Regions from separate parts of the Streptomyces sp. R41 genome, predicted to be linked through region 1. Evidence: riboswitches for the same ligand, from Rfam matches in the RefSeq annotation. Region 1 holds a riboswitch; each other region holds the start of a gene.
What was found. A riboswitch is a leader RNA that binds a small molecule or an ion and turns the genes downstream of it on or off. The one in region 1 is predicted to bind cobalamin.
Positions count from the first base shown of each region.

Region 1 (5,627 bases):
GGCGCAGTTGCAGCACCTCATCGACCTGTCGGAGCGCCCCAAGGTCTCTCTTCAAGTACTCCCGTTCACCGCGGGCGCCCACTACTCCACCCCGAACAGCTTCATCCTGCTGGGCTTCACCGATGACGAGGACCTGCTGTATCTGGAGGTCCAGGGAAACCAGTCGATGCGTGACGACCACGAGCTGATCGTGCGCCACCAGGAATGCTTCGAATACCTCCGCGAGATCGCCCTGCGCGGAGACCAGGCCATCGACCTGATCAGCCGCATCAGGGAAGGCATCGACAGCAGCTGACCTCCCCGGCCCAGGAGCCCGGAGAAGCAAGGAGGCCTCACATGCTGCCAGCCGCGTGGAAAGAGTGGTGGCGGGAGGTCCTCACTGCCATCAGGCGAACGCCCTGGCGCACTGGCGGTACGGATGGTGCTCAGGGGGCCGCCGGGCCTTCCGGCAGGGGGCTCCCCACCGGCTCGGCCTCCGCCACCCCGGCCTCCGCCGGTACGGCCCGCCCGGGCTCCACCGATGGCTCCGGCTCCACCGCGTCCGACACGGTCGATACGACCGCCGCCGACACGGCGGCCCATACGGCTGCCGGTTCGGGTCTCTGGCAGACTCCCGTCGCCGACCTCTCCTACAACCAACTCGTCCGTGACGCGATGGCCGACGCCGGTCGCGCCCAGCGGATGGACGACCTGGATCGCCACCGCACCGACGACCACGTCCGGATGTTCACCACCAAGATCGTCTACTGCACCGGCTGCATCCTGGTCCTCGTCGCGGGTCTGGCCGGGCTTCTGGCCGTCATGGGTGCCTTCCACATGAACAACCCATGGCTGATGGGCACCGTGACCACCGTGGTCCTGTCTCCGGTGGTCGCGGTGAGCCGTCAGCTGGCCAAGGTGATATCGCAGGCCGGTGCCGACGTTCCCACCCTCAGCAACGACCGCCGGGCCGTGGTCCCGGCTCAGCGACCCGAGCAGTCGGCAGACGATCCCTCCTGACCTCCGAGAAGCCCCACCGCAGTCCCACGGTCACCGCGACCGCGGCGGCCACCAGCACCCAGGTGGCCAGCCGTGCGGGCGGACCGTCCACGAACAGTGCGGCGGCCGCGCCGACCAGAGTGGCCGCCGCGCCGAGCAGCACGCACGTCAGCGCGATCGCCAGGGCCACGGACCCCCTTCGCGCGCCCCCACGCACGCCGTTCACCGAGGCCCGTACCTCGGCGAGATGATGGTCAGTCATCCTTCTCCCCTCCCCCCGAACCGGCGAAAGCCGTCAGAAACGTCCGCCACCGCTCGGCGGAGAGGACGACATACGGCCCCGACGGATGTTGCGAGTCACGGACGATCACCCCGTCTTCGACGAAGGCCACCTCGACGCATTCGTAATCGGCCCCGCTGAAGCTGCTCTTGCGCCAGGTTCGCCCGAACGAGTTCTCATTGGACACGCCGACCTCCTGCTGCCCGAGAGCCGGCGTCCCCCGACGCGTGTCCGTCGTTTCCCGCCCATGCCGATGCACGATAGCGCCGTGATCTTGGTCGGCCCAGAGGGCCGCCACGAACCACCCCACCACGCCACGACCCGGAACCAACCACTCTCGGACCGCTCTCCGATTGTCGTATTCCAGTCTATGAAGGCTCAATTTGTCGGCCTAGGGGAAAACCGGCCCCGTGTGGGCCTCAGCACACTCTTCCGCCCCAGGTCAACAGCAAGTTGACGGCTGTTCTAACCCCGTGGTGGACTGCCGGAGCCAAGTACGGCGACATGAGAGGAAGCCGGTGTGAGTCCGGCGCGGTCCCGCCACTGTCACCGGGGAAGGAAGCCCCCGGGAGCCAGGAACTCTCACCGCCGGTCTCGTCGAACCAGGGCGTGGACACCCTGAGTGAGGACATATCGCCATGCGCGGCTGCCCAAGTTCTGTGCGAACGACGCGAACTACGCGAACTACAGTTGTGCCCGACCTGACGGTCGGCTGAACCGGTGCGTGCCGATCGCGTCTTCGCGTACGGCGCCGCCGCCGGCCTTCTCGCTGACCTGCTGCTCGGCGACCCTCGCCGGGGGCATCCGGTCGCCGCGTTCGGGCGGGCCGCGGGAGCCGTGGAGCGGGTGCTGTGGCGGGACCACCGCGGGTGGGGCGCGCTGCACACCGCCGTGTGCGTGGGCGGTGCCACCGGCCTCGCGGCGCTGGCCCGCCATTCCGTACGCCGATCCCGTACCGCCTCCATCGCACTGACCGCCGCGGCCACTTGGGCCGTCGTCGCAGGGACCTCCCTCGGGCGCGAGGCCCGCGCGATCGGCGACGCGCTCGCGGTCGGCGACGTCGAAGTGGCCCGGGAGCGACTGCCGCATCTGTGCGGGCGGGATCCCCAGGCGCTCGACTCCGACGGCATCGCGCGAGCCGTCGTCGAGTCCGTCGCCGAGAACACCTCCGATGCCGTGGTGGGGGCCCTGGTGTGGGGGGCTGTCGGCGGCGTGCCCGGGCTTGTCGCCTTTCGTGCCGTGAACACGCTCGACGCCATGGTCGGGCACAAGTCCCCCAAGTACCGGCGGTTCGGGTGGGCTTCCGCGCGGCTCGACGATGTCGCGGGCTGGCCGGGCGCGCGGTTGACCGCCGTGCTCGCCGCCGTCGCGGGACGCGACCGGCGCGGGGCCGTGCGCGCCTGGCGTGCGGACGCGCACAAGCATCCGAGTCCCAACGCGGGGCCCGTGGAGGCCTCGTTCGCGGGGGCGCTGGGGGTGCGGCTGGGCGGGACGCTCTCGTACGGGGGGCGGGTCGAGCACCGGCCCGTACTCAATGGGGAGGGCCGCGCTGTCGTGGTCGACGACATCGAACGGGCCGTGCGGTTGTCGCGGCGCGTCGGCTGGCTGGCGTTGGGGGTCAGTGCCGGGGCCGCGCTGTTGCGGGGCCGGGTCATGAGGCGCCCGGCGCTGGTCGCTGTGTCCACCCTCCCGCAAGCTCTCGGCCTGGCCCGAGCAGGGGGAACCCCCATCGCCCTGCGGAACGATTGCCCACAGCACTTGGGAAGGACGTCATGACGGGCGGCGGGCTGCTCATCGCCGGGACCACCTCCGACGCCGGCAAGAGTGTCGTGACCGCCGGGGTCTGCCGGTGGCTGGTGCGGCAGGGCGTCAAGGTCGCGCCCTTCAAGGCGCAGAACATGTCGCTGAATTCGTTCGTGACGCGCGAGGGCGCCGAGATCGGGCGCGCGCAGGCCATGCAGGCGCAGGCCGCGCGCGTGGAGCCCACCGCGCTCATGAATCCCGTACTGCTCAAGCCGGGGAGCGACCGGAGCAGTCAGGTCGTCCTCATGGGCAAGCCCGTTGGGGAGCTCTCGGCGCGCGGCTACCACGGAGGGCGGCAGGAGCAGCTCCTCGGGACGGTGCTGGACTGCCTCGCCGAGTTGCGGGGCACGTATGACGCGGTGATCTGCGAGGGGGCCGGCAGTCCTGCCGAGATCAATCTGCGGCGTACCGACATCGTGAACATGGGGATCGCCAGGAATGCCCGGCTCCCCGTGCTCGTCGTCGGCGACATCGACCGTGGCGGCGTGTTCGCCTCGTTCTTCGGGACGGTCGCGTTGCTGTCGCGCGAGGACCAGGAGCTCGTCGCCGGGTTCCTCGTCAACAAGTTCCGCGGGGACGTCTCCCTGCTGGAGCCCGGGCTCGAGATGCTGCACGGCCTCACCGGCCGGCGCTCGTACGGCGTCCTGCCCTTCCAGCACGGCCTCGGCATCGACGAGGAGGACGGGCTTCGGGTCTCTCTGCGCGGGGCGGTCCGGGAGTCGGAGGTCACCTCCCCCGTCGGCGAGGACATCCTCCGGGTCGCGGTCTGCGCGATCCCGCTCATGTCCAACTTCACGGACGTGGACGCGCTGGCCGCCGAACCGGGTGTCGTCGTGCGGTTCGTGGACCGGGCCGAGGAGGTCGCCGATGCCGACCTCGTCGTCATTCCCGGTACGCGCGGGACCGTGCGTGCCCTGGAGTGGCTGCGGGAGCGCGGCCTCGCGGACGCCGTCGCGCGCAGAGCCGCCGAGGGACGGCCCGTGCTGGGCATCTGCGGTGGCTTCCAGGTACTCGGCGAGCACATCGAGGACGAGGTCGAGAGCCGCCGAGGTCATGTCGAGGGCCTCGGGCTCCTGCCCGTCCGCGTGCGGTTCGCGCGGGAGAAGACCCTCACGCGGCCCGTCGGTGAGGCGCTCGGCGAGCGCGTCGAGGGGTACGAGATCCACCACGGAGTCGCCGACGTCACCGGCGGAGAGACCTTCTTGGACGGGTGCCGGGTCGGCGCCGTCTGGGGCACGCACTGGCACGGCTCGCTGGAGTCGGACGGATTCCGGCGTGCCTTCCTGCGCGAGGTGGCGGCCGCCGCGGGCCGTCGTTTCGTGCCGGCCGCCGGCACGTCGTTCGCGGCGCTGCGCGAGGAGCAGCTGGACCGGCTCGGCGATCTGATCGAGGAACACGCGGACACGGACGCGCTGTGGCGGCTCATCGAGTCGGGCGCGCCGTCAGGACTGCCTTTCATTCCACCGGGAGCGCCCGCATGAGCACAGTGTTGTTGTTGTCGACCGCCGACACGGATCTGCTGGCGGCGCGTGCCTCCGGCGCCCCGTACCGGATCGGGAATCCGACCCGGGTGGATGTCACGGAGGAGCTCCCGGGGCTCATCGAGGGCGCCGACATCGCCGTCGTACGGCTCCTGGGGGGCAAGCGTGCCTGGGAAGAGGGCCTGAGCAAGCTGAAGGCCTCGGGCATCCCGACCGTCCTGCTCGGCGGGGAGTCCGTCCCGGACGCCGAGTTGATGGCCGAGTCGTCGGTGCCGGCCGGTGTCGTGGCCGAAGCGCTGCGCTACCTCGTGGAGGGCGGCCCGGCGAACCTCACCGAACTGGCTCGCTTCCTCTCCGACACCGTGCTGCTCACGGGTGAGGGCTTCGAAGAGCCGCGGAAGATGGCCGAGTACGGCGTCCACGGCGAGCGTGCCTTCGTCGAGGGGCGCCCGACGGTCGGCGTGCTCTTCTACCGGGCGCACCAGTTGTCCGGCAACACCGCCTTCGTCGACACGCTGTGCGACGCGATCGAGGCGCGGGGCGCCAACGCCCTTGCCGTCTACTGCGGTTCGCTGCGCGGCGCGGACGCGGGCCTGTACGAGATCCTCGGCAAGGCCGACGCGCTGGTCGCCACCGTGCTCGCGGCGGGCGGCGCGCACGCCTCACAGGCGTCCGCGGGCGGTGACGAGGAGGCCTGGGACATCGGCGCGCTCGCCGACCTCGACATCCCCGTGCTGCAAGGGCTCTGCCTGACCTCGTCGAAGCAGGCCTGGGACGAGTCGGACGCCGCCCTCTCCCCCATGGACGCGGCGATGCAGGTCGCGATCCCGGAGTTCGACGGACGCCTCATCACCGTGCCGTTCTCCTTCAAGGAGCAGGGCCCCGACGATGTGCCGGTGTACGTCGCCGACCCCGAGCGGGCCGCGCGCGTCGCCGGGATCGCCCTGCGCCACGCGCGGTTGAAGCACAAGCCGAACGCGGAGAAGAAGCTCGCGCTCGTCTTCACCGCCTACCCGACCAAGCACTCGCGGGTCGGCAACGCGGTGGGGCTCGACACGCCCGCTTCGGCCGTACGGGTCCTGGAC
Region 1 covers NZ_CP163443.1:2,607,500-2,613,126, forward strand. The annotation lists gene AB5J53_RS12290 (helix-turn-helix domain-containing protein) at 1-295, shown strand, start outside; gene AB5J53_RS12295 (hypothetical protein) at 337-999, shown strand; gene AB5J53_RS12300 (hypothetical protein) at 932-1,240, opposite strand; gene AB5J53_RS12305 (DUF397 domain-containing protein) at 1,233-1,556, opposite strand; cobalamin riboswitch at 1,718-1,861, shown strand; gene AB5J53_RS12310 (cobalamin biosynthesis protein) at 1,979-3,034, shown strand; gene AB5J53_RS12315 (cobyric acid synthase) at 3,031-4,542, shown strand; gene cobN (cobaltochelatase subunit CobN) at 4,539-5,627, shown strand, end outside.

Region 2 (5,627 bases), 6.1 Mb from region 1:
GCGGCCAGGTCGAGCCGGGCGAGGAGCCCGCCCAGACCCTGGTCCGCGAGGTCGCCGAGGAAGCGTGTGCCCGGGTGATCCGCAGCCGCTACCTCGCCTGCCAGCACGTCTGGGATCCCCAGGCACCGTCCGGCCCCACCAGCCACTACCAGACCCGCTGGTGGGCGAGGATCGAGTGCGACCCGTGGCGCCCCCGACACGAGACCGTGGACCGCCGCCTGCTCCCGCCGCACGAGGCCATCGACGCCCTGTCCTGGCGGCGCAAGGAGATCGTGACCCTCCTGCTGGACCTGGCACTCGCCGCCGAGCACAGCGACGTAGCCGAAGAGAACGGGCGCTGAGGCGGAGGATTTCAGCGAACCGCCTGTACCGCAGCCGCTGACCCTGCTGGACCGGCTGCTCCCCGTGTACGCCGAGGTGCTGGCAGACCTGCGGGCAGCCGGCGCTGACTGGGTTCAGCTCGACGAGCCCGCCCTCGTCCAGGACCGCACCCCGGCCGAACTGAAGGCCGCCGCCCGTGCCTACCGCGAACTCGGCGCCCTCGCCGACCGGCCAAAACTCCTCTGATCGCCTCCTACTTCGACCGGCTCGAAGAAGCCCTGCCCGTCCTGGTCAAGGCCCCGGTCGACGGGCTCGCCCTCGACTTCACCGGACCCGCCGCGGCCAACCTCGACGACCTGGCGTTCGTCGGCGGCCTGCCCGGCAAGCGCCTGGCCGCGGGTGTCGTGGACGGCCGCAACGTCTGGATCAACGACCTCGGAAAGTCCCTGTCCACCCTGGGCACCCTCCTCTGCCTCGCCGGCCGCGTGGACGTGGCCGCCTCCTGTTCCCTCCTGCACGTCCCCCTGGACGCCGCCGACGAACCCGGCCTGGACCCGCGGACCGCCCGCTGGCTGGCCTTCGCCCGCCAGAAGACCACCGAGATCGCCACGCTCGCCCGCGGCCTCACCGAGGGCACCTGCGCGATCGCCGCCCAACTCAAGGCCAACCGTGCCGACTTCGCCTCCCGAGCCGGATCCGCCCTCACTCACGATCCCGCCGTGCGCGCCCGGGCCGCGGCGATCACCGGCGCTGACGCCCGCCGCTCCCAGCCATACTCCGAACGGGTCACGGCTCAACGTGCCCACCTGCGCCTGCCGCTGCTGCCGACGACCACCATCGGCTCCTTCCCGCAGACCGACGAACTGCGCTTCTCCCGCGCGGACTTGAGGGCCGGACGAATCGACGCGGTGGCGTACGAGCAGCGCATCGAGGCCGAGATCCGCGAGGTCATCACCTTCCAGGACAAGGCCGGCCTCGACGTCCTGGTCCACGGCGAAGCCGAACGCAACGACATGGTCCAGTACTTCGCCGAACAGCTCACCGGTTACCTCGCCACCCAGCACGGCTGGGTCCAGTCCTACGGCACGCGCTACGTACGCCCGCCGATCCTGGTCGGCGACATCTCCCGCCCCGACCCGATGACGGTGCGCTGGACGACGTACGCCCAGTCCCTCACCGACCGCCCGGTCAAAGGCATGCTCACCGGCCCGGTCACCATGCTCGCCTGGTCCTTCGTCCGCGACGACCAGCCGCTCGCCGACACCGCCCGTCAGGTCGCGCTGGCCCTGCGGGAGGAGGTGGGCGACCTTGAGGCGGCCGGGACTTCGGTCATCCAGGTCGACGAGCCCGCGCTGCGGGAGACGCTCCCACTGCGGGTGGCGGACCGGCCCGGCTACCTGCAGTGGGCCACGGAGGCGTTCCGCCTGACGACGTCCGGCGTTCGCCCGGACACCCAGATCCACACGCACATGTGCTACGCCGAGTTCGGCGACATCGTCCAGGCCATCGACGACCTCGACGCCGACGTCATCAGCCTGGAGGCCGCCCGCTCCCACATGCAGGTCGCCGACGAACTCGCCGCGGCCGGTTACGCGCGAGGTCGGCCCCGGCGTCTACGACATCCACTCACCGCGCATCCCCAGCACCGACGAGTCAACTGCCTCGTTGTACAAGGGACTTGAGGCCATCCCGAGCGAACGGCTCTGGGTCAACCCCGACTGCGGCCTGAAGACCCGCGGCTGGCCCGAGGTCCGCGCCCCCTGGAGAACCTCGTCACCGCCGCCCGCCAGGTCCGCTCCACCCTGACCGGCACCGAGTCCTGACACACGAGGGGCCGCCGTGATGGAGCGAACGGTCCCACGGCGGCCCCTCCCCCCTGCGCCTTTTACTCGGCTGCGGTCAACGGCCGCCCGCAGCGCAGATTCCACCGTCCTGACCGGCCGCTGAGCTCCGTCACGCTCAACGGGGCGACGTCGAGCCGCCAGAAGGTCTGCGCGGGGACCGCGAGCGCGTGCACCAGGCCCGCCCGTACGACGGCGGGCTCGGCAACCGCGAGGATCCGCCCGCCGTGCCCGGACCACGACTCCAGCCAGTTCCCGACGCGGTCCACCAGATCCACCACCGACTCACCGCCGTGCGGCGTCACGGCCGGATCGGCCAGCCACTCGGCGATCCCCTCCGGCGCCTCCTGGGCGAGCTCGTCCAGCGACCGGCCCCGCCAGCGACCCACATCGAGATCCCGCAACTCCCGTACCACAGCGGCATCCAGGCCGAGGGCTTCGGCGGTACCGCGGCACCGCTCCGACGGGGCGGTGAGCATCACTTCGTGCGGTGGCAGGGCATCCGCGGCCGCACGGGCCCGCCGTGCGGCCGACTCGTCCAGCGGCGCGTCGTCGAACCGGACCTGTCGCAGGGCCGCGTTGACCGCCGGCGACACCAGGGTGATACGCGCCACCAACATTCCCTTCATCTGCACCAATTCGCCCAACTAGGGGCGCGCATTGCGCCACATGCGCCGTAGCGGCCGTGGCCGTCGCGCGCTACGGTCTCATGGACATCGACGGCGTATGGAAGTCCGGTGAGAATCCGGCACGGTCGCGCCACTGTATGTCCGGCACAGGACCCGCACTCCGGGGCCCATGTCGGACGAGTCAGACCCAGGCCGTCGGACGAGCACCAATGACCGGGACGCGTTGTTCCCAGGAGGTTCCGCCATGGCCCAGTCCGCCATTCCCGCGCCGAGCGCACCCCAGGTGTCGGAGATCACCCCCATCTCCCTCAAGGCGATCGCGCCGTGGGCGGCCTTCATCGGCATCCTCGCGCTGATCCTCCTGTACTTCGTCGGAGCCGAGCAGGGCGCCACCGCCCTGATCTCCGGCGAGAACGTGCACGAGTGGGTGCACGACGGCCGCCACCTGCTCGGCTTCCCCTGCCACTGACACAGCTGACACCGCTCACCAGTCTCGGCCTCGTCCCCAGGGGAATCGAAGAAGACCATGAACTCCATATCGGTAAGGGCGCTACTCGTCCGCGGCATGCTCGCCGGCCTCGCCGCCGGCGTGCTGGCGCTGATCGTCTCCTACCTGCTCGGCGAGCCCCGCGTGGACTCCGCCATCGCCTACGAAGAGGGCCACAGCCATGAGCACGGCGTGGAACTCGTCAGCCGCACCATGCAGTCGACCGCCGGTCTGGCCACCGGTGTCCTGATCTACGGCGTTGCCATCGGCGGCATCGCGGGCCTGGCCGTCTGCGTCGCCCTGGGCCGCATCGGCCGCTTCGGCCCGCGCGCCACAGCGGCCCTGGTCTCCATGGCCGCGCTGATTGCCGTATACGTCGTCCCGTTCCTGAAGTACCCGGCCAACCCGCCGTCCGTGGGCGACCCCGACACCATCGGCAAGCGCACCACTTTGTACTTCCTGATGGTCGCGCTGAGCGTGCTCCTCGCCGTCGCGGCGACGATCCTCGGCAAGCGCCTGGCCCCGCGCCTGGGCAATTGGTACGCCACGGTGGCCGCGGCGGCGGCCTTCGTCGCGGCCGTCGGTCTCGCCTACGCCTTCCTGCCCGCCATCAACGAGGTACCCAAGGACTTCTCGGCAACCCTGCTGTGGCAGTTCCGCCTGGCGGCCCTGGCCATCCAGGCCACCCTGTGGGTGTCCTTCGGCCTGGTCTTCGGCCACCTCGCCGAACGCCTCCTGTCCCCTCGTCCGGTGGCGAAGACCAGCACCGGCACGACGACCGGCGCCGCAACCGCGGCGCACTGACACCCCCGCTGAACGCTGAACTCCGTTGCGCCGTCAGGCCTGCCATCTGGCACGCCGGACGGCCCAACGGCGTTGAGCGAGAGGGACTTGTAGGCCGCGGTGAGTCTCTCGTGGCCGAGCTCGACCGGCCACATCCAAGTTCGTAGGGTTCGGGCTTCATGGTGTACGAGGCCCGCAGCGACCATCCCTCCCTCGACGTCACCTACTTCCGCAACCGGCGGTTCTCCGCGTCCGTCGCCGCCATCGGCTCGGGTATCTTCGCGGCCACCGGCCACCGGCCACCGGCCACCGGCCACCGGCGCGCAGTGCGCGGCGCCTTGCCCACGGTCGGCGGTCAGGCGACGCCGATGTGCTGGACGTGGCCCTCGGCCGGTTCGTAGACGGGCCAGCCGGGATTGCCGGTCTCAGCGAACCGTATCCACGATCGGTGGATCCGGGCGGCGAGGGGGGCTGACGGTTCGGCGTTGCCGAGGAGCCCTCGTGGGCCGCGCAGTGATGGCAGGGACAGGCGGTCGAAGACGAACGGCAACTCCATGACATGGCTGGCGCCCAGTCGCCCGTCGATCGCGTCGGAGCGCCAGACGAATTCGTAGCAGTACGTCCGTCCGGCCGCAGCGCTCGCGTGTGCGGCGGCCATCTGCCGGGAGCCGGCTGTGAACAGCCCGTCGCCGAGGATGGTGGTGCGCAGGTCGGCGGCTGAGGCGGATGGGTGCTGTGCTCGGTAGGCACGGACGGCTTCGTCGGGGTCGGGGTGGAACTGCGCCGCGGTGTCCCGGACATCGGCATCGGTGGTGCTCGCCAGGAGTCCCAACGGGGCAAGGTAGAGACTGCCCTCGTCGAGATTGGCGCCGATCAGCAAGTCGACCTCGTCTCCCTGGCCGGCGGCGACCGCGGTGGCCGGCTGGCGCTCGCTGACCAGGCTGAAGGAGGTGATGCCGCCGAGCGGGTCGTGGTGGGTGGACGTGCGCAGGTCCAAGCCGGTCAGGCCGGCCATGACGGCGACGAGGCGCTCGTCGGGGATCTCGGCCAGGGTTTTGACTGTGGGTTCAAGGTCCAGCTCGCGTCCGACCGCCGCGGTGACAATGCCGGCCTGGTCGGGAGTGAAGGCGCCGGTGCCGGTGCCGCTCTGGATGATCGCCCGTCGGACGAGGCCGGCCGAGGCCGGGTCGGCGAGGATGCCGCCGACGATGATGGCTCCGGCGGACTGGCCGAAGAGCGTGACGTTGCCGGGGTCACCGCCGAAGCGGGCGACGTTCTCCCGGATCCAGTGCAGGGCGGCCAGGACGTCGAGCATGCCGCGGTTGTCCGGAGCGTCAGGCAGGTGCAGGAAGCCGGGGATGCCCAGGCGGTAGTTGACGGTGATCAGCACGACGCCGTCGCGGGCGAAAGCCGTTCCGTCGTAAAGCGGTGCACGGCTGGAGCCCGCGACGAACCCTCCGCCGTGCACGAACACCATGACCGGCCGGGTCGGTCCATCGGATTGCGGGGCCCAGATGTTCACGGTGAGGTAGTCGTCCCCGCGCTGCCAGCCCGGGCCGAAGTAGG
Region 2 covers NZ_CP163443.1:8,704,728-8,710,354, forward strand. The annotation lists gene AB5J53_RS39475 (NUDIX hydrolase) at 1-341, shown strand, start outside; partial or broken gene metE (5-methyltetrahydropteroyltriglutamate--homocysteine S-methyltransferase) at 373-2,144, shown strand; gene AB5J53_RS39485 (histidine phosphatase family protein) at 2,207-2,779, opposite strand; cobalamin riboswitch at 2,848-3,003, shown strand; gene AB5J53_RS39490 (CbtB domain-containing protein) at 3,036-3,260, shown strand; gene AB5J53_RS39495 (CbtA family protein) at 3,318-4,082, shown strand; gene AB5J53_RS39500 (hypothetical protein) at 4,241-4,462, shown strand; gene AB5J53_RS39505 (carboxylesterase/lipase family protein) at 4,417-5,627, opposite strand, start outside.
Region 2: another riboswitch for cobalamin. It lies ahead of AB5J53_RS39490 (CbtB domain-containing protein); the one in region 1 lies ahead of AB5J53_RS12310 (cobalamin biosynthesis protein).

Region 3 (5,627 bases), 1.3 Mb from region 1:
GCGAGGCCCACCTGGGCCACCCGGCCGCCGATCTTCCCGAGCCCGAGCAGACCGAGCCGGCGGCCGTGCAGATCGGCGCCGACGGTGCTCTGCCAGGGGCCGTCTGCCCGCAGCGCGTTGTTCTCCGTGACGATGCCCCGCGCCAGGCCGAGCAGCAGCGCCCAGGTCATTTCGACCGGAGGCGTCGAGGAGCTCGGGGTCCCGCACACGGTCACGCCGTGCGCCTCGGCGGCCGCGTGGTCGATCACCGAATTGCGCATCCCGGAGGCGATCAGCAGCTTCAGCCGCGGCAGCCGGGCCAGCAGCGACGCCGGGAAGGGCACCCGCTCGCGCAGGGTGACGACGATGTCGAAGTCCGCGAGGGCGGCCCCCAGCGCGTCCTCGTCCGCGAAGTGCTCGCGGAAGCTGACGACCTCCACCTCGTCCGCGATCGGCGCCCAGTCCGCGATCTTGGTCGCGACGCCCTGAAAGTCGTCCAGCACGGCACAGCGAAGTTGCATGTCAGGTCCCTCCCACGCTCAGCCGGACCCTACCCGAGCCAGGAAAGCGCACTCGGCCGCCCGGGAGGAGGCGGCTCCGGGGGAAGCGGCGACGGCCGCTCGCTCACCGTGGCAGTATCTGGGCTCCATGAGTGCGTCCTTGGCGGTACGGAGCTTGCGCGCGGCGGTGTTCGCCGTGCTGTGCGTGCTGCTGGCCGCCGGGGGGCACGGTCTGGCGACCGGGGAGGCGCCGCCGCTGTGGGCGGACGGTGCGGGGTTCCTCACCGTCTTCGCGGCCGGCTGTCTGCTGGGCGGCCGGGAGCGGTCCCTGCTCGGGATCGGCCTCGGAATGCTGGCCGCGCAGGCCGGACTTCACCTCGGGTTCGAGGCCGCCCGCCCGCGCATGGCGATGACGATGCACGGGGCGCACATGATGCCCGCGCACGCACACGCCATGACGCCCCACGCCACGGCAGCGCATGTGGCCGCCGCCCTGCTCGCGACCTGGTGGCTGCGGCGCGGCGAGGCCGCCCTGTGGTCCCTACTGCGGTGGGCCGTGGCGTTCGTGCCCGGGCTCGCGGCATGGTGGCGGGTGCGGACGGGACCGTCTCCCGCACGGGCCCAACGGGACGTCGTTTGCCGGAACGCCTTTGAGACGTGGCCGCTGCGGCAGGTGCTGCTGCGGCACGCCGTCTCCCGTCGGGGACCGCCGGCCGGGCTCGCGTATAAGCCCTGACCGCATCCACACCAGTACGGAGTTCCCCTGATGTCCCCGATACGCACCACCCTGCGCCGAGCCGGCCTCGTCGCCGCGCTCACCACGGCCGGAGTCCTGACCGCCGCGGGCGCGGCCTTCGCGCATGTGACGGTCCACCCCGAGAGCTACGCCAAGGGCGCCACGGACGGCGTGCTGACCTTCCGCGTCCCCAACGAGGAGGACACCGCGAGCACCACGAAGGTGCAGGTCTTCCTGCCCACCGACCACCCGGTCCTGGGTGTCCTGGTCACTCCGCAGTCCGGCTGGACCGCGAAGGTGACGACCACCAAGCTCAAGAAGCCCATCAAGACCGACGACGGCACGATCACCGACGCCGTCTCCGAGATCACCTGGACGGGCGGCAGGATCCGCCACGGCGAGTTCCAGGACTTCAACGTCGCCTTCGGTCAACTTCCCGATGATGCCGATCAGTTGGAGTTCAAGACGCTGCAGACCTACTCGGACGGCAATGTCGTCCGGTGGATCGAGGAGACACCCAAGGGCGGCGAGGAGCCGGAGAACCCGGCGCCGGTGCTCAAGCTCACCGCCAAGGCCACGGGGGAGGACTCCTCCGTGGAACCCTCCGGCGCGGCCTCGTCACCGGCCTCGGACGCCAAGACCTCGACCGCGAGCGGCAAGAGCAGTGACTCGACCGCTCGCGGCCTGGGCATCGCGGGTCTGATCGTCGGCGTCCTCGGCCTGGCCGCGGCCGGATTCGCCCTCGCACGCGGCCGGAGCGCCCGCCCCTAGCCGATGTGCCCAGCCGTATGCGGCTGCCGCCCCGCCGGTCTCAACTCCCGTCGGCGGGGCGGACCGCCCACCGCTGCTCGACCTTGGCCAGCCGCCAGTACGCCACGGCCGCGGCCCAGACGACCACGAACAGGCCGACGATGATGTACCCGACGTTGTCCAGGTCGAGCCCCGCGATCCAGTCGGTAACGTCGTCGCGCAGGGCGAGCTTGTCGTGCAGCACGCCCACCAGCTCGATGGTGCCGATGAAGAAGGCCACGGCGATGGACAGGCCGGTGATGGTGAGGTTGTAGAAGACCTTGCGCACCGGGTTGGAGAAGGCCCACTGGTAGGCGAAGTTCATGAACGTGCCGTCCAGCGTGTCGAACAGGCTCATCCCCGCCGCGAACAGCAGCGGCAGGCACAGGATCGCGTACCAGGGCAGCCCGGCCGCCGCGCCGCTGCCCGCCATCACCATCAGCGTGACCTCGGTGGCGGTGTCGAAGCCGAGCCCGAAGAGAAAGCCGAGCGGGAACATCTGCCCCGGCCGCGTGATGGACTTCGTGAAGCGACCGAGGATCCGGTTCATGAACCCACGGGAATCCAGGTGCTGTTCGAGCTCTTCCTCGTTGTATGTACCCGCCCGCATCGCCCGGAAGACCCGCAGAATGCCCATCAGCGCGACGAGGTTGAGGGCGGCGATCAGGTAGAGGAAGGACCCGGAGACCGTGGTGCCCATGACGCCGAGCACCTGGTGGGTGCTGGAGCCCTCGTTCATGATGCGCCCGGCCAGCTGGGTGCCTCCGGCGATGAGCGCGGCGAGCACGACCACCACGCTGGAGTGCCCCAGCGCGAACCAGAAGCCCACCGACACGGGCCGCTTGCCGTCGGCCATCAGTTTGCGCGTGGTGTTGTCGATCGCGGCGATGTGGTCCGCGTCGAAGGCATGCCGCATGCCCAGGGTGTAGGCGGTCACGCCCAGGCCGATGCCGAACGCCTTGGACCCGACCTCGTAGTGCTCCGGCACGACGAGCAGGAACAGGATGCCGAACGCGACGACGTGCAAAGCCGCGATCACGGCCAGGAGTACAGCGGTTCGGACGGTGTCCTCGCGGCGCCACCGGAACCCGGTGGCGGGGGACGACTGCGTGGGCAGGGTCATACGGTCACGCTCCAGCACCTCGTGGATCACTTCGTGAGATGCCGTGGCCGGTCTCCTGGCTTACGGGTACACGTGCCCGCCCCTGCCTTCCCGGCCTTGCGGCCAGTGGCGCCGCCCGCGGGCGGCACGGGACGGGAACTCCCCCCGATCACAGTGGCGAGGGCCGCTCCGGTCTGGGCCCCTGAGGGGCCGTCACCGGTCTTCCCGAACACCACGGCCCACCCACCGTAGGGGCGGCCGGGGTCTCCTGCAAAGTTGCACAGCTGCGCAGGTATTGAAGATCACATGGGGTCGCCTGCGAAGATGACCCCATGCACCTCGTCCCCGCCGAGCGCGCCGACCGCCGGACCATCGACGGCCATCGGGTCTGCGACGCCGTCGCCGCCATCGGTGAGCCCGGGCACGTACGCACCTGGGCCGACCGCTTCTCGCTCCTCGCCGACCCGCGTCGTCTCGCCCTTCTGCTGGCCCTGCACCGGGCCGGCCCCCTCGCCGTCTCCGACCTCGCCATCGCGACCGGTATGAATGACCCCGCCGTGTCCCAGGCCCTGCGTCTGCTCCGTACCGCCGGGGTGGTCGAGGGCGACAAGGACGGGCGGGTCGTGCGCTACCGGGTGACCGACGGCCCGACCGCCGAACTCCTCGAGCACTGCGCGTCCGACAAGGGCTGAGCCGCCCCAGGCGGACGGTGGCCGGAATGGGTGCGGCCCCGGACGCCTGGGGGGCTTGCCGGGGCCGCGGGCTCATGGAGTCACCGTGGTGCGGTCACTCACTGTTGAGTTGCCAAGGTGCTGTGTTGTTCAGTCCTGGACCCGTGCCTGCTTCTTGCGGACGAAGAGCACTGCCGCGCCGCCGATCACCACGAGGGCGATGGCTATGCCCGCGATGATCGGGGTCGTGCTGGAGCCGCCGGTCTCAGCGAGGTCGGTGTCTCCGGTGGAGGTGCCGCCCACCGTCGCCGGGCTCGGCTCACTGACCGTCTGGGTCGAGATGTCGCTCGTACTGCCTTGGGTCTTGCAGTCGAGCACGCCCTTGAACCGCTTGGAGAAGCCGTTCGGACCGTTGATCGTGAAGTCGTAGGCCTGGTCCTCCTGCAGCGGGATGGTCACCGTCTGGGACGCGCCCGCCTCGATGGTGTGCTCGATCCCCATCAGCTCGAAGGTGAACGCCTCGTCGCCCTTGTTGGCCGCCGTGATGTCCACGCCGCCCTTGGCGCAGTTCTTCTCGGCGGACAGGGCCGGTATCGCGCCCTTCTCGGCCCAGTTCGCGGTCGCCGACGCGGAGACCGTCGACTCGCTGGAGCCCGCGAGGATCTGTGTCTGGCTGCGGGTCTCCGAGGTGAAGGCGCGGCCGACCGGCACGGTGGTGGACGCCTGCACGGTCAGCGATGCCGAACCGTCCGCGGTGTCCTTCGGCACGTCGAAGTAGAGCCGGCTGCCGTCGGCCGCGGAGGTGATCGCCTTGCCGTCCTTGTCGACGATCTTCACCCCGCCGGCGGTGGCGTCCGAGGGCGGCGTCACCGTCACACTGTCCGCGTTGGTGTGCACCGTGACCGGGCCGAGCTTCTCGCCGGCGTGACCGGAGACCGCGGCCGGGTCGAGGGCCAACGAGGCCTTGGGCTCCGCCAGATTCCGCGCGCTCTTCTGCAGATAGTCCGCCAGCTTCTCCGCCTGCGGGTCCACCGCGTCCACGTCGGCGCCGTCCGAGTACCGCCAGATGGCCACCTGAGTGCCGGCCGCCGCGTCCTTCTCGGTGAGGCCGGCGGCGCCGGCCTTCTCGGCGAGCGCCGCGAGGTCGTTCACCTGCGGGTAGGAGTTCTGCAGCATCCAGCGGATCTTGCCCGCGTCCTTGTTGCCGCTCAGCGACGTACCGCTCCAGGAGGTCTCCTGGTACTTGGCGTCCCGCTGCGTCGGGTTGTGGATGTCGATGCAGTAGGTCTGCAGCATGCCGCCGTTGTCGACGGACATCTCGAAGAGTCCGGCGGACACCCACGAGTCCTCGCCGTTGTCATGGATGACCGCGGACCCGTACGTCTTCAGGTCACCTATGGTGGCGGTCGCACCGCCCAGGCTCTGCGGGGTCTCGTCGGCAACGGCCGTACCGGCGGCGGCGATCGCCCCCGCTGCGACGAGCCCCGACACCAACGTCGCGGCGGCGAGGCGGGCGGCACCTCGCCTGCGCGCGGACAACGCAGAGAACGCAGAAAACACAGAATTCCCCTTCGTGCAGGACCCGTTGACATGGGGGGACGGTCCCGCCAGCAGAATCAGAAGCCCCGAGAGCTATGCCCGGCATCCTAAAGACGCGGCGCACCACGCTCCCCAGACATGTCATCCGATAACCGATCCGACTCGGAATCGTTATCGCTCACACAGCTGTGAGCTGGGCTTATCGACAAATCCATGGGGACCGTTCACAACGCATTTGTCGATAAGCCGCAGTTCGGTCAGGACGTGGACGTCCCTGACATCACGTCACTCCGGCGGGCTCGGGCCGCTGT
Region 3 covers NZ_CP163443.1:3,906,113-3,911,739, reverse strand. The annotation lists gene AB5J53_RS18045 (D-2-hydroxyacid dehydrogenase family protein) at 1-500, opposite strand, end outside; gene AB5J53_RS18040 (hypothetical protein) at 628-1,215, shown strand; gene AB5J53_RS18035 (YcnI family protein) at 1,246-1,986, shown strand; gene AB5J53_RS18030 (HoxN/HupN/NixA family nickel/cobalt transporter) at 2,027-3,127, opposite strand; cobalamin riboswitch at 3,155-3,358, opposite strand; gene AB5J53_RS18025 (winged helix-turn-helix domain-containing protein) at 3,439-3,798, shown strand; gene AB5J53_RS18020 (LAETG motif-containing sortase-dependent surface protein) at 3,928-5,337, opposite strand; gene AB5J53_RS18015 (single-stranded DNA-binding protein) at 5,597-5,627, opposite strand, start outside.
Region 3: another riboswitch for cobalamin. It lies ahead of AB5J53_RS18030 (HoxN/HupN/NixA family nickel/cobalt transporter); the one in region 1 lies ahead of AB5J53_RS12310 (cobalamin biosynthesis protein).